One region of the Streptodolium elevatio genome, then DNA from elsewhere that is predicted to be linked to it. Evidence: riboswitches for the same ligand, from Rfam matches in the RefSeq annotation. Region 1 holds a riboswitch; the other holds the start of a gene.
The links. Region 1 has a riboswitch for glycine ahead of gcvP (aminomethyl-transferring glycine dehydrogenase). Riboswitches for the same ligand answer to the same signal wherever they lie in the genome.

Region 1 (5,599 bases):
ACGCGCACGGCGACGACAAGCGACGGCGGAATTTCCGCCACCGCGCTCGCGTCGCGCGCACGCGACGAGGCTCTGGTAGTGACCGGCGGGTTGCCCGCACCCGATGCCGCACATGTCTGGCAGGTGTGGTTCATGACCGACCGCGAGGTCCGCCCGGCCGGCCTGTTGGACGACGTTTCCGCCGGTCAGGACGCTGTCCGGCGGCTCGTCGCGGAAGGTCTGGGCGACGCGGCGCGCATCGGGGTCACGCTCGAACCCGCAGGTGGGTCATCCGCACCCACCACCCGTCCCGTCGTGATGATGACCCTCCCGGTGTAAACGGCATGGCGCGGTCGGGTGAGAACTCGGTAATTCGCTGCGGGGGCCTCGCGCGAGGCGCAGGATGGGACCAGACACGAGTCAGGTCGTGTCACTGCATGGGAAAGCGCACGACTCCCGCATGGCCGGTCGGCAAGCGCCCGGCCCGAACGCGACGCATGGCGTCGATCACCGAGAAGGTACGAGGATGTGCCAGCACCAATCGCAATGCCCGCCGGCCGACAGCCCTGACCGGGAGGCCGCGCACGTTGTCGCGGCCCACCCGGAGCAGGGATGGAGTCTGCTGTGCAATGGCGTGGTCCTGTTCGAGGACACCGGGGAGATCCTGCCGGACGGGCGGCTGATCGCACCGCACCGGCCCCGCGTCCGTCTCGCCGCCTGAGGGGGCCTCAGGCGACGGGCAACGGCGCGGATCCCGCGCGAGGTCCCCGTCGGGGACGCACGAGGGCGGCCACCGGGTTCGGTGGCCGCCCTCGTGCGTGCCGTTGCCGGGCCGTCCGCGCCGGCTCGTGCGCCGCCGCGCGCCGCTCGCGCGGACGGATCGTCAGTGCTGGTACGCCTCCACCGACGGGCACGAGCAGACCAGGTTGCGGTCGCCGTACGCGCCGTCGATGCGCCGCACCGGCGGCCAGTACTTGCCGGCGGGCTGCACCGTCCCCGGGAAGGCCGCCTCCTCGCGCGTGTACGAGTGCGCCCACGAGTCGCCGGCCACCATCGCCGCGGTGTGCGGCGCGTTGCGCAGCGGGTTGTCGTCGGACGGCAGCTCACCCGAACCGACCCGGTCGATCTCCGACTTGATGGCGATCATCGCGTCGCAGAACCGGTCGATCTCGCCCAGGTTCTCGCTCTCGGTCGGCTCGATCATCAGCGTGCCGGGCACCGGGAACGACATCGTCGGGGCGTGGAAGCCGTAGTCGATCAGGCGCTTGGCCACGTCGTCCACGGTCACGCCGGTCGCCTTGGTGATGCCGCGCAGGTCAACGATGCACTCGTGCGCGACCAGCCCGCCCGGTCCGGTGTAGAGCACCGGGTAGTGCGGGGCGAGCCGGCGCGCGACGTAGTTGGCGCCGAGCACCGCGACCTGGCTGGCGCGCTTGAGGCCGTCGGGGCCCATCAGCCGGATGTACGCCCACGAGATGGGCAGGATCGCCGCCGAGCCCCACGGCGCCGCCGAGATCGGGCCGACGCCGGTCTCCGGGCCCGCGGTCGGCTGGAGCGGGTGGTTCGGCAGGTACGGCGCCAGGTGCTCCCGCACCGCGACCGGCCCGACGCCGGGGCCGCCGCCGCCGTGCGGGATGCAGAAGGTCTTGTGCAGGTTCAGGTGCGACACGTCGGCACCGAACTTGCCCGGCTGGGCGAGGCCGACGAGAGCGTTGAGGTTGGCCCCGTCGACGTACACCTGGCCGCCGGCCTCGTGGACCAGCGCGCACACGTCGCCGATGTGCTCCTCGAACACGCCGTGCGTCGAGGGGTAGGTGACCATCAGGACCGCGAGGCTGTCGCGGTGCGCGTCGATCTTGGCGCGCAGGTCGTCGAGGTCGACGTCGCCGTTCTCGCCGGTGCCGACGACGACCACGCGCATCCCGGCCATCACCGCGCTTGCAGCGTTGGTGCCGTGCGCCGACGAGGGGATGAGGCACACGTCGCGGCCGGTGTCGCCGTTGGCCAGGTGGTACGCGCGGACCGCGAGCAGGCCCGCGAGTTCGCCCTGCGAGCCGGCGTTCGGCTGGATCGACACCTTGTCGTAGCCGGTGACCGCGACGAGCGCGTCCTCCAGGCCGTGGATCAGCTCCAGGTACCCGGCCGCCTGGTCGGCCGGCGCGAACGGGTGGATGTTCGCGAACTCCGGCCAGGTGACGGGCTCCATCTCGGCGGTCGCGTTGAGCTTCATCGTGCAGGAACCGAGCGGGATCATGCCGCGGTCGAGCGCGTAGTCCTTGTCGGCGAGGCGCCGCAGGTAGCGCAGCATGTCGGTCTCCGAGCGGTGCGCGTGGAAGACCGGGTGGGCCAGGAACTCGTCGGTGCGCAGCAGCGCCTGCGGCAGCGCGTCGGGGGTCTCGGCGTCCAGGGTCGAGACGAGGTCGCGCAGGTCCGCCGCGGTCCCGGCGGCGGCGTTGGGCGCGAACGCCCGCCACACCGCGGCCAGGTCGTCGCGCGTGGTGGTCTCGTCGCAGGTCACCGACACGTGGTCGGCGTCCACGCGGTGCAGGTTGACGCCCTCGGCGCGGGCGTTCTGCACGACCGCGTCGGCGCGGCCCGGCACACGGGCCAGGACGGTGTCGAAGAAGTCCGCGTGCACGACCTCGACGCCGTCGCGGCGCAGTCCGGCGGCCAGGACGGCGGCGTAGCGGTGGGTGCGCCGGGCGATGTCGGTGAGGCCGTCGGGGCCGTGGTAGACCGCGTACATGCCGGCCATCACGGCGAGCAGGACCTGCGCGGTGCAGATGTTGCTGGTCGCCTTTTCGCGCCGGATGTGCTGCTCGCGGGTCTGCAGCGCGAGGCGGTACGCCTGGTCGCCGTCGGCGTCGACGGACACGCCCACGAGCCGTCCCGGCAGCGAGCGCGCCAGCTTCTCGCGGACCGCGAGGTATCCGGCGTGCGGTCCGCCGAAGCCCATCGGCACGCCGAAGCGCTGCGTGGTGCCGACCGCGATGTCCGCGCCCATCGCGCCGGGCGAGGTGAGCAGGGTGAGGGCCAGCAGGTCGGCGGCGACCGCGGTGAGCGCGCCGCGCGCGTGCGCGTCGGCGACGAGCGCGGTCAGGTCGCGCACGAGGCCGTCGGCGCCCGGGTATTGCAGGAGGACACCGAAGAACTCGCCCTCGGGGAGTCCGCCCGAGGTGTCCGCGACGACGACCTCGATGCCCAGCGCCTCGGCGCGGGTGCGCACGACGGCGATGGTCTGCGGCAGGCACGCGGCGTCCACGACGAACACGTTGCTCTTGGCCCGCCCCGCGCGGCGTGCGAGCGTCATGGCCTCGGCGGCCGCGGTCCCCTCGTCCAGCAGCGAGGCACCCGCGACCTGGAGCCCGGTCAGATCGCACACCATGGTCTGGAAGTTGAGCAGCGCCTCCAGACGGCCCTGCGAGATCTCCGGCTGGTAGGGCGTGTAGGCGGTGTACCAGGCCGGGTTCTCCAGCACGTTGCGCAGGATCACCGGCGGCGTGTGGGTGCCGTGATAGCCCAGGCCGATCATCGGGCGCAGCACGGTGTTGCGGGCCGCGAGGGCGCGGAGCTGGTCGTGCACGGCCGCCTCGCTCACCGCCTCGGGCAGGTCGAGCCGGTCGAGGGTGCGGATCGCGCCCGGTACGGCGGCGTCGGTCAGCTCGTCGAGTGAGCCGAACCCGATGTGCGCCAGCATCTTGGCCTGCTGGTCGGCGTCGGGGCCGATGTGCCGGCCGGTGAACGGGCCGGCGGCCTCGAGCGCGGTGAGGCTGCCGGGGCCGGACGGGCGGGGCGACGACGAACGCGACGACGAGCTCACAGTGGAGGCCCTCCTGAAGATGCGGAGAAGGTCACGCGGGTACGCGCGGCCTAACGGCCTCCCCCTCTGTCATCGGTACCTGAGAGCTTCACCCGCGCCGCCGCATCATCTGCGGGCCGGGGCTTTCACCGTCGGTGAGTCCCGCCGTCGTGCACGGAACTGCTTTCCAGAGTGCCCATGGCCGCGCGGTACGGGTGCCTGAGAGATTCCGGGGAGGGGTTGCTCCTTCGGCGCCCGGATCGAGGTCCGGACTCTCCCGCGTGGCTTTCGGTGCAGCTTCAACGCTATCAGTGCGGGATCGCGTACGGGATCACGCGCGGCGGACAAGATCGCGCGATGCCGCGGGACCCGCGAGACGCGGTCTCGCGACCGCCGGACTCCGTCTCGCGCCTCACCGGTGAGAGCAGTGCAGGAGAAGCAGTCCAGAGGTAGTGGGCAGGCAGGGAGAGGAGGGCCCGATGAGCGACCGGGAGTACGGCGTCCCCGAGCACGCCGCGGGCACCGGCGGCGACCTCGCAGGCGGGGACCGGGACGTGCCGCTGCGCGTGGCGGTGATCGTGGGCAGCACCCGCGAGGGCCGCGTGGGCGACCGGGTGGCCGGGTGGATCGCGGATCTGGTGGGCCGGATCCCGGCCCTCGAGCCGGTGGTCGTGGACCTGGCGGACTTCGTGTTCCCGGCCCGGCTGCCGGAGCGGCCGAGCACCGACATGCTGGGCTTCGTGTCCGCGGTCGGCGACGCGGACGCGTTCGTCGTGGTGACGCCGGAGTACAACCGCAGCTACCCGGCGTCGCTCAAACAGGCGATCGACTACGTGTACGACGAGTGGCGCGCCAAGCCTGTCGGTTTTGTCTCCTACGGTTACAAGGCACGGGGCCTGCTGGCCGTGGAGCACCTGCGGCAGGTCTTCGCAGAACTCCACACCGTCACGATGCGCGACGTGGTCGCGCTCGACCTGGCGGCGGTCGCGGACCCGGTTGGCCCCGCCGACGGCGACGCCGAGGCCGCCGCGAAAGCACTCCTGGACCAGCTCGTCTGGTGGGGCACGGCACTGCGCGAGGCCCGCGCGGCCAGGCCCTACGTCGCATGACCGCCGGCGCCCCGCGCGGCTATCACCGAGGCAGGGCGCGAACCACCCCCGGACTTCCGCAGATTTGTCGGGCGCGGACCGATGAGTTCCCCGGCCGGCCCCGGTCCAAGACATCGAGGGAACGGCCCGTCGAGACCCGCAGAGACCCGCAGCGACCGCACCGCGGCCCGCACGAGACCCGAAGAGGACACACCATGACGACGCACTCCCCCGGCCTGGCGATCGAGACGCAGGGGCTGGTGAAAGTCTTCGGCACCAACCGCGCCGTCGACGGCATCGACCTGCGGGTCCCCGCCGGCACCGTGTACGGCGTCCTGGGCCCCAACGGCGCCGGCAAGACGACGGCCGTGAAGATGCTGGCCACGCTGCTGCGCCCGGACGACGGCGAGGCGTACGTCTTCGGCAAGTCCGTGATCCGCGAGGCCGACGCGGTCCGCAGCCGGGTGAGCCTCACGGGCCAGTACGCGTCGGTCGACGAGGACCTGACCGGCACCGAGAACCTGGTCCTGCTGGGCCGGCTGCTCGGTCATCACAAGAGCTACTCGCGTTCCCGGGCCGCCGAGCTGCTGGAGGTGTTCGGCCTGACCGCCGCGGCGGACCGCCAGGTCAAGACGTACTCGGGCGGCATGCGGCGGCGCATCGACATCGCCGCGAGCATCCTCAACACCCCCGATCTGCTGTTCCTGGACGAGCCGACCACCGGTCTCGACCC
Region 2 (5,599 bases), on a different contig from region 1:
TCCTCGGTGGCGAGGATCGCGCCGCCGCGCGGGCCGCCGAGGGTCTTGTGGGTCGTCGTGGTGACGATGTGCGCGTGCGGCACCGGGCTGGGATGCAGGCCCGCGGCCACCAGGCCCGCGAAGTGCGCCATGTCGACCCAGAGGTACGCGCCGACCTCGTCCGCGATGCGGCGGAACTCCGCGAAGTCCAGCTGGCGCGGGTACGCCGACCAGCCCGCGACGATCATCTTCGGCCGGTGCTCCTTGGCGAGGCGTTCGACCTCGGTCATGTCGACCAGGCCGGCCGCGTCCACCTTGTAGGAGACGATGTTGTACTGCTTGCCGGAGAAGTTGAGCTTCATGCCGTGCGTCAGGTGCCCGCCGTTGGCGAGGTCCAGGCCGAGCACGGTGTCGCCGGTCTGCAGCAGGCCGAAGTAGACGGCGGCGTTCGCCTGCGCGCCCGAGTGCGGCTGCACGTTCGCCGCCTCGGCGCCGAACAGCGCCTTGATGCGCTCGATCGCCAGGTTCTCGACCACGTCGACGTACTCGCAGCCGCCGTAGTAGCGGCGGCCCGGGTAGCCCTCGGCGTACTTGTTGGTCAGCACCGAGCCCTGGGCCTCCAGAACCGCGACCGGCGCGAAGTTCTCGGAGGCGATCATCTCCAGGGTCGACTGCTGGCGGTGCAGCTCGTCGGCGACGGCGGCGGCGACCTCAGGGTCCACCTCGGCCAGCGGACGGTCCAGGATCGTCACGGTGGGTCAGCTCCTCGATCGGGGCTCAGGCGCCGGTGAAGGCGTTGTACTCGGCTTCGGACATCAGGCCGCCGACCTCGGCGGCCGGGGTGTCGAGTTGCACCTTGACGAGCCAGCCCTCGCCGTACGGGTCGGAATTGACCAGGCTCGGGTCCTCGACGACCGCGGCGTTGACCTCGACGACCTCGCCGTCGGCGGGGGCGAAGATGTCGCTCACGGACTTCGTCGACTCGAGTTCGCCGCAGGGCTCGCCCGCGGTCACCCGCGCGCCGACCTCGGGGAGCTGAACGAAGACCACGTCACCGAGGGCGTCGGCGGCGTGCTTCGAGATGCCGATGACGGCCGGGTTCCCGTCCGTCGTCAGCCACTCGTGGTCCTTGCTGTAGAGCAGGTTCTGGGGTGCGCTCACGGGTCCATTCTCCATTCATTGCGAGGGTCGCTGATCCGCAGGGGGTTCTTGCCGGTGTTTGGCGCGTTTTGTCATCGCCCGAATCACCCGAATCATCCGGGTGAGGGCAAGGGCAAGCCGTGTCCGAGGCCGGCGGGCAGGCTACTGCCGCTTGTAGAAGGGCAGTGCCACGACCTCGACGGGTTCGGCGGTCCCACGGATGTCGATCGCGAGCCGGGTGCCCGGCTCGGCGTGCTCGAGAGGTACGTACGCCATCGCGATCGGCGCACCCAGGGTGGGCGACGGGGCACCGGAGGTGACCTCGCCGACCGGCTGCTTCGTGGCCGGGTCGAGTACGGCGTACCCGGCGCGCGGCACGCGCCGCCCCGGCGACCGCAGGCCGACGAGCGTCGCGCGCGGCCCTTCCTTCTCCCGGGCCGCGAGCGCGTCGCGGCCGACGAAGTCCTCGGGCTTGTCGAGGCGTACGACGCGGCCGAGGTTGGCCTCGTACGGCGTCACCGACGTCGTGAGCTCGTGCCCGTACAGCGGCATGCCGGCCTCCAGGCGCAGCGTGTCGCGGCAGGACAGGCCGGCGGGGATCATGCCGTGCTCGGTGCCGACCTCGGCCAGCGACGTCCACAGGCGCTTGGCGTCGTCGGGCGCGCAGAACAGCTCGAAGCCGTCCTCGCCGGTGTAGCCGGTGCGGGCGAGCAGGACGTCGACGCCGGCGACCACCGCGCGGTCCGCGGCGTAGTACTTGACCTGCGCGAGATCGAGGTCGGTGAGCGGCGCGAGGATCGCGACGGCGTGCGGCCCCTGGACGGCCAGCAGCGCGTAGTCCGCCGAGCGGTCCGTGACGACCGCGTCGAACCCGGCGGCCCGGGCGGTGAGTTCGGCGGCCACGAGGGGCGCGTTCGAGGCGTTGGCGACGACGAGGTACTCCGTCTCACCGGTGCGGTAGACGATCAGGTCGTCGAGGATGCCGCCGTCGGCGTCGCAGATCATCGTGTACCGGGCGCGGTCGACACCGATCTTCGAGATGAAGCCGACCAGGGCGTGGTCGAGCGCGCGGGCGGCCTCGGGGCCGGTCACGGCGATCTCGCCCATGTGGGTCAGATCGAAGAGCCCGGCGGCCTCGCGTACCGCGCGGTGTTCGGCGCTCTCGCTGCCGTAGCGCAGCGGCATGCGCCAGCCGGCGAAGTCGGTCATCGTCGCGCCGAGTGCGTCGTGGACGGCGTCGAGCGGCGTGCGGCGTTCCTGCGCGCGCTCCTCGGCGCGTCCTTCGGGGCGTTCTTCGTGGGCGGCCTGATTGGACGTCATCGGCTGGACTCCTCGCGGGTGTGATGGTCCCGAACGCCATGATTTCGTACCGGTTCGTCCGAAGTCGTGTGCACGCGCGGGCGCACGGCAGCGGGTACGCGGCAGCGCACAGGGTGGGGTGAACGGTCCAACAGGGGGCTCCCTCGGCGGTGTGCGGTGCGCACTGCTGTACGCCGCACCAGCGGGTGGGTCGCCTCCCCCTCTGTCATGGACCTGAGAGCTTCACGCGCGGTCGCGCCTCCCGCGGAAGTGATCGCGGGCGCGGACGGCGGCTTGCACCGTGGGTGAGTCCCGCCGTACGGCACGGGACTGCTTTCCAGAGTCGCCTCACCCGCGCGGTACTTGGGCCTGAGAGTTTCCGGGGGAGGAATTGCTCCTTCGGCGCCCCGCCACCGGCCGCCGCAAGGGCGCAGGTGAAAGAGGGCTCTCCCGCGTGGGGTCGAGGGCCGGTGTGAAGTTGTGCGCGCATGCTATCGGTATCGGGCGTGGGTGGTGCGGGGCGTGTCGGAGGATTCTCCAATGAGCCTGCCGACCCCGGCATTGCTAGCGTGGGCGGCGTCCAACCACCGTACGTACAGGGAGGTTCGCCCATGGCGACCACGCGCACTGCCACGACCCACTGGAAGGGCGCGCTGATCGGCGGCGCCGGAACCGTGTCGCTCGACTCGTCCGGCGTGGGGACGTACGACGTCTCGTGGCCCTCGCGCGCGGAGGCGGCCAACGGCAAGACCAGCCCCGAGGAACTCATCGCCGCCGCGCACTCCTCGTGCTACTCGATGGCTCTGTCGCACGGGCTCGCGGGCGCCGGCACGCCGCCGGAGTCGGTCGACACCGAGGCGAACGTGACGTTCCAGCCGGGCGAGGGCATCACCGGGATCGTGCTCAAGGTGCAGGCGCGCGTACCGGGCCTGTCCGAGGAGGACTTCCAGGCCGCGGCGCAGAACGCCAAGGAGAACTGCCCGGTCAGCAAGGCGCTCGCCGGTGCGCCGATCACGCTTGAGGCAACGCTGCTTTCGTAGCGTTCCCCGGCGGCAACGCGTCGGCCCGAGGGATCGGCCTGAGCATCGGGCCTGAACAGTCGGCCTGAACAGTCGGCCCGAGCCGTCGGACGACTCGGCGGGGCTTCGCAATCGTGCGGGGTCCCGCCGTTTTCGTGTCCTGGCACGGCCTAGGCTGGCGATTGATCCGATCGCACTCAGGAGGTGGCCGTGGCCTTCCCGGCGAACCACGTCGAACGCTGCCTCGTGGCCGCGATGCAGGACCCGTCGCGCACCGGTGAGCTGATCGACGCGCTGGCGGAGGCCGAGGTGTGGGTGCCGCTGCCCGCCGGAGGCGGCCCGCACGACGCCGAACTGACGCTGCCCACCACGGAGATAGCCGGAGCGCCGTTCGTCCCGGTGTTCAGCTCGGAGGAGCAGTTCCGCCGCGTCGCGGGGCCGATGGCGTTCACCGTCGCGCCGGTACGCGAGTTCGCGCGCGGCCTGCCGCCGCATGTGGGCATGGCCGTGAACCCCGGCGGCGAGGTGGGCATCCCGATTCCGCCGGACGGCGTGCTGGAACTCGCGCGCGTGCCGGGCGCGGGCGCGACGGGTGCGCGCGTCACGCTGATCGAGCCGGCGCCGGAGGAGGAGCCGTACGTCCTGCTCGCGGCCGCGGCCGAGGAGTTCGCCGCGACGCACGTCGTGCTGACCGCCCGGCGCGCCCTCGGATTCGTCGAGAGCGACGCGCCGTCCCTGTTCATCGGCGTCGAACTGGACCGTTGGCAAGAGGAGGACCGCCGCATGGCGATCGGCGCGCTGGAACGCGCGGTCGGCCGGGCGGGTACGCCGTGGCCGGTCAACCTCGTGCTGATCGATCTGGCGCAGGACCCGGTGGGGGACTGGATGCTGGAGTCCGTGCGCCCCTTCTACGAACGCCCCTTTTAGCAGACACGACCTGGTCCGGGATTCGCCCTCGCGCGCTCGTCACGGTCGTACGGGGCGGTGGGCGCCGGGGTCTCCGGCCTACCATGAGCACGTCGTCACGCAGCGCAAGGGGAGGGCATCGTGACGTTTACCGGTAACCCCGGCAACGAGGTCGAGCACGCTCTGCGGCAGGTCGCGCCGCAGGACTACGAGGCGTACGAGCGGCTGTTGGAATGCCTTGCCCGCGGCCACGTCTGGATGCTCCTGTGGCAGGGCGAACCGGGCAGCCCCGACGCGCAATACGGGAACATGGAGGTGCACGGGTCGCGCTACGCCCCGGCGTTCACCTCCGAGGGCCAACTGCACGAGAGCCGCTGGGACCGGGGCTGGGAGGTGCACGCGGTCCGGGAGATAGCCGCGACCTTGTATCCCGACCAGTGGGGCCTGTGGCTCAACCCGCACATGCAAGGCGGCGGGGTCGGGGTGCCGTACCTGGATCTGCGGCGCATCGTGGGGGGGCTCGACAAGCTCATGCCCGGGCCGGTGCGCGTCGGCGAACCGGCGCTCGACGACTCGGCGTTCTGGGCGGTCCTCACGGCCGAGCTCGGGGCCTCCGGCGTCGTACGCGCCGCGCACCGCGCCTACGTGGAGCCGGCGCTCGGAGCGCCGCGCATCGTGATAGGGACCCGTCTCGCGGACAACGACCCCGCGACCGTCGACCGCATGAAGCAGGCCATGGCCCGTGCCGCGGGCATGCTGCAGGGCATCGACATCTCCTCGGTCGCACTCGACGATCCGTACGATCCCGTCGCAAAGTGGATGCGAGAGCAGACCCGGTCTTTCCTGTGAGGTAACGGTTCTGACAAGGTTCCCGCATGCATGAGATCCGGATGGTCCTCGGCCTGAGGCAACGCTTCATGTGGCTTGTGCTGGGGATCGTCTTCGCCCTGCTGGGCGTCTACATGCTGATCATCGAGGAGAGCTACTTCTTCCTGGTCCTGGCCGTGCTGCAGGTCGCGTTGTTCTTCTGGAGTGCGCGCTTCTCCACCGTGGTGCACGCCGACGGGCTGACCGCGGTCGGTCTCCGCACGCGACGGCTCGCGTGGCAGGACATCGCCAATGTCGAGGCCAAATCGCTGCTCGGTACGCGCGGCGTACGCCTGACCCTGGTCAGCGGGCGCCGGGTACGCCTCCATGTGCCCGCCACCGGTGGCGGCGCGAACGACCCCGATTTCGACGTCAAGCTCGCCACCATC

Region 2: it holds a riboswitch for glycine, as region 1 does, so the genes downstream of both, gcvT (glycine cleavage system aminomethyltransferase GcvT) here and gcvP (aminomethyl-transferring glycine dehydrogenase) in region 1, are expected to answer to the same signal.

What each region holds. Positions count from the first base shown of each region.
Region 1 covers NZ_JBSFVE010000002.1:528,176-533,774, forward strand. Annotated here, with positions in the region: gene ACWD12_RS06555 (anti-sigma factor) at 1-318, shown strand, start outside; gene ACWD12_RS06560 (DUF5999 family protein) at 506-700, shown strand; gene gcvP (aminomethyl-transferring glycine dehydrogenase) at 863-3,706, opposite strand; glycine riboswitch at 3,862-3,973, opposite strand; glycine riboswitch at 3,976-4,068, opposite strand; gene ACWD12_RS06570 (NADPH-dependent FMN reductase) at 4,258-4,887, shown strand; gene ACWD12_RS06575 (ATP-binding cassette domain-containing protein) at 5,082-5,599, shown strand, end outside.
Region 2 covers NZ_JBSFVE010000029.1:24,288-29,886, forward strand. Annotated here, with positions in the region: gene glyA (serine hydroxymethyltransferase) at 1-731, opposite strand, end outside; gene gcvH (glycine cleavage system protein GcvH) at 757-1,140, opposite strand; gene gcvT (glycine cleavage system aminomethyltransferase GcvT) at 1,282-2,439, opposite strand; glycine riboswitch at 2,766-2,881, opposite strand; gene ACWD12_RS35755 (OsmC family protein) at 3,030-3,458, shown strand; gene ACWD12_RS35760 (enhanced serine sensitivity protein SseB) at 3,642-4,364, shown strand; gene ACWD12_RS35765 (enhanced serine sensitivity protein SseB C-terminal domain-containing protein) at 4,485-5,192, shown strand; gene ACWD12_RS35770 (PH domain-containing protein) at 5,219-5,599, shown strand, end outside.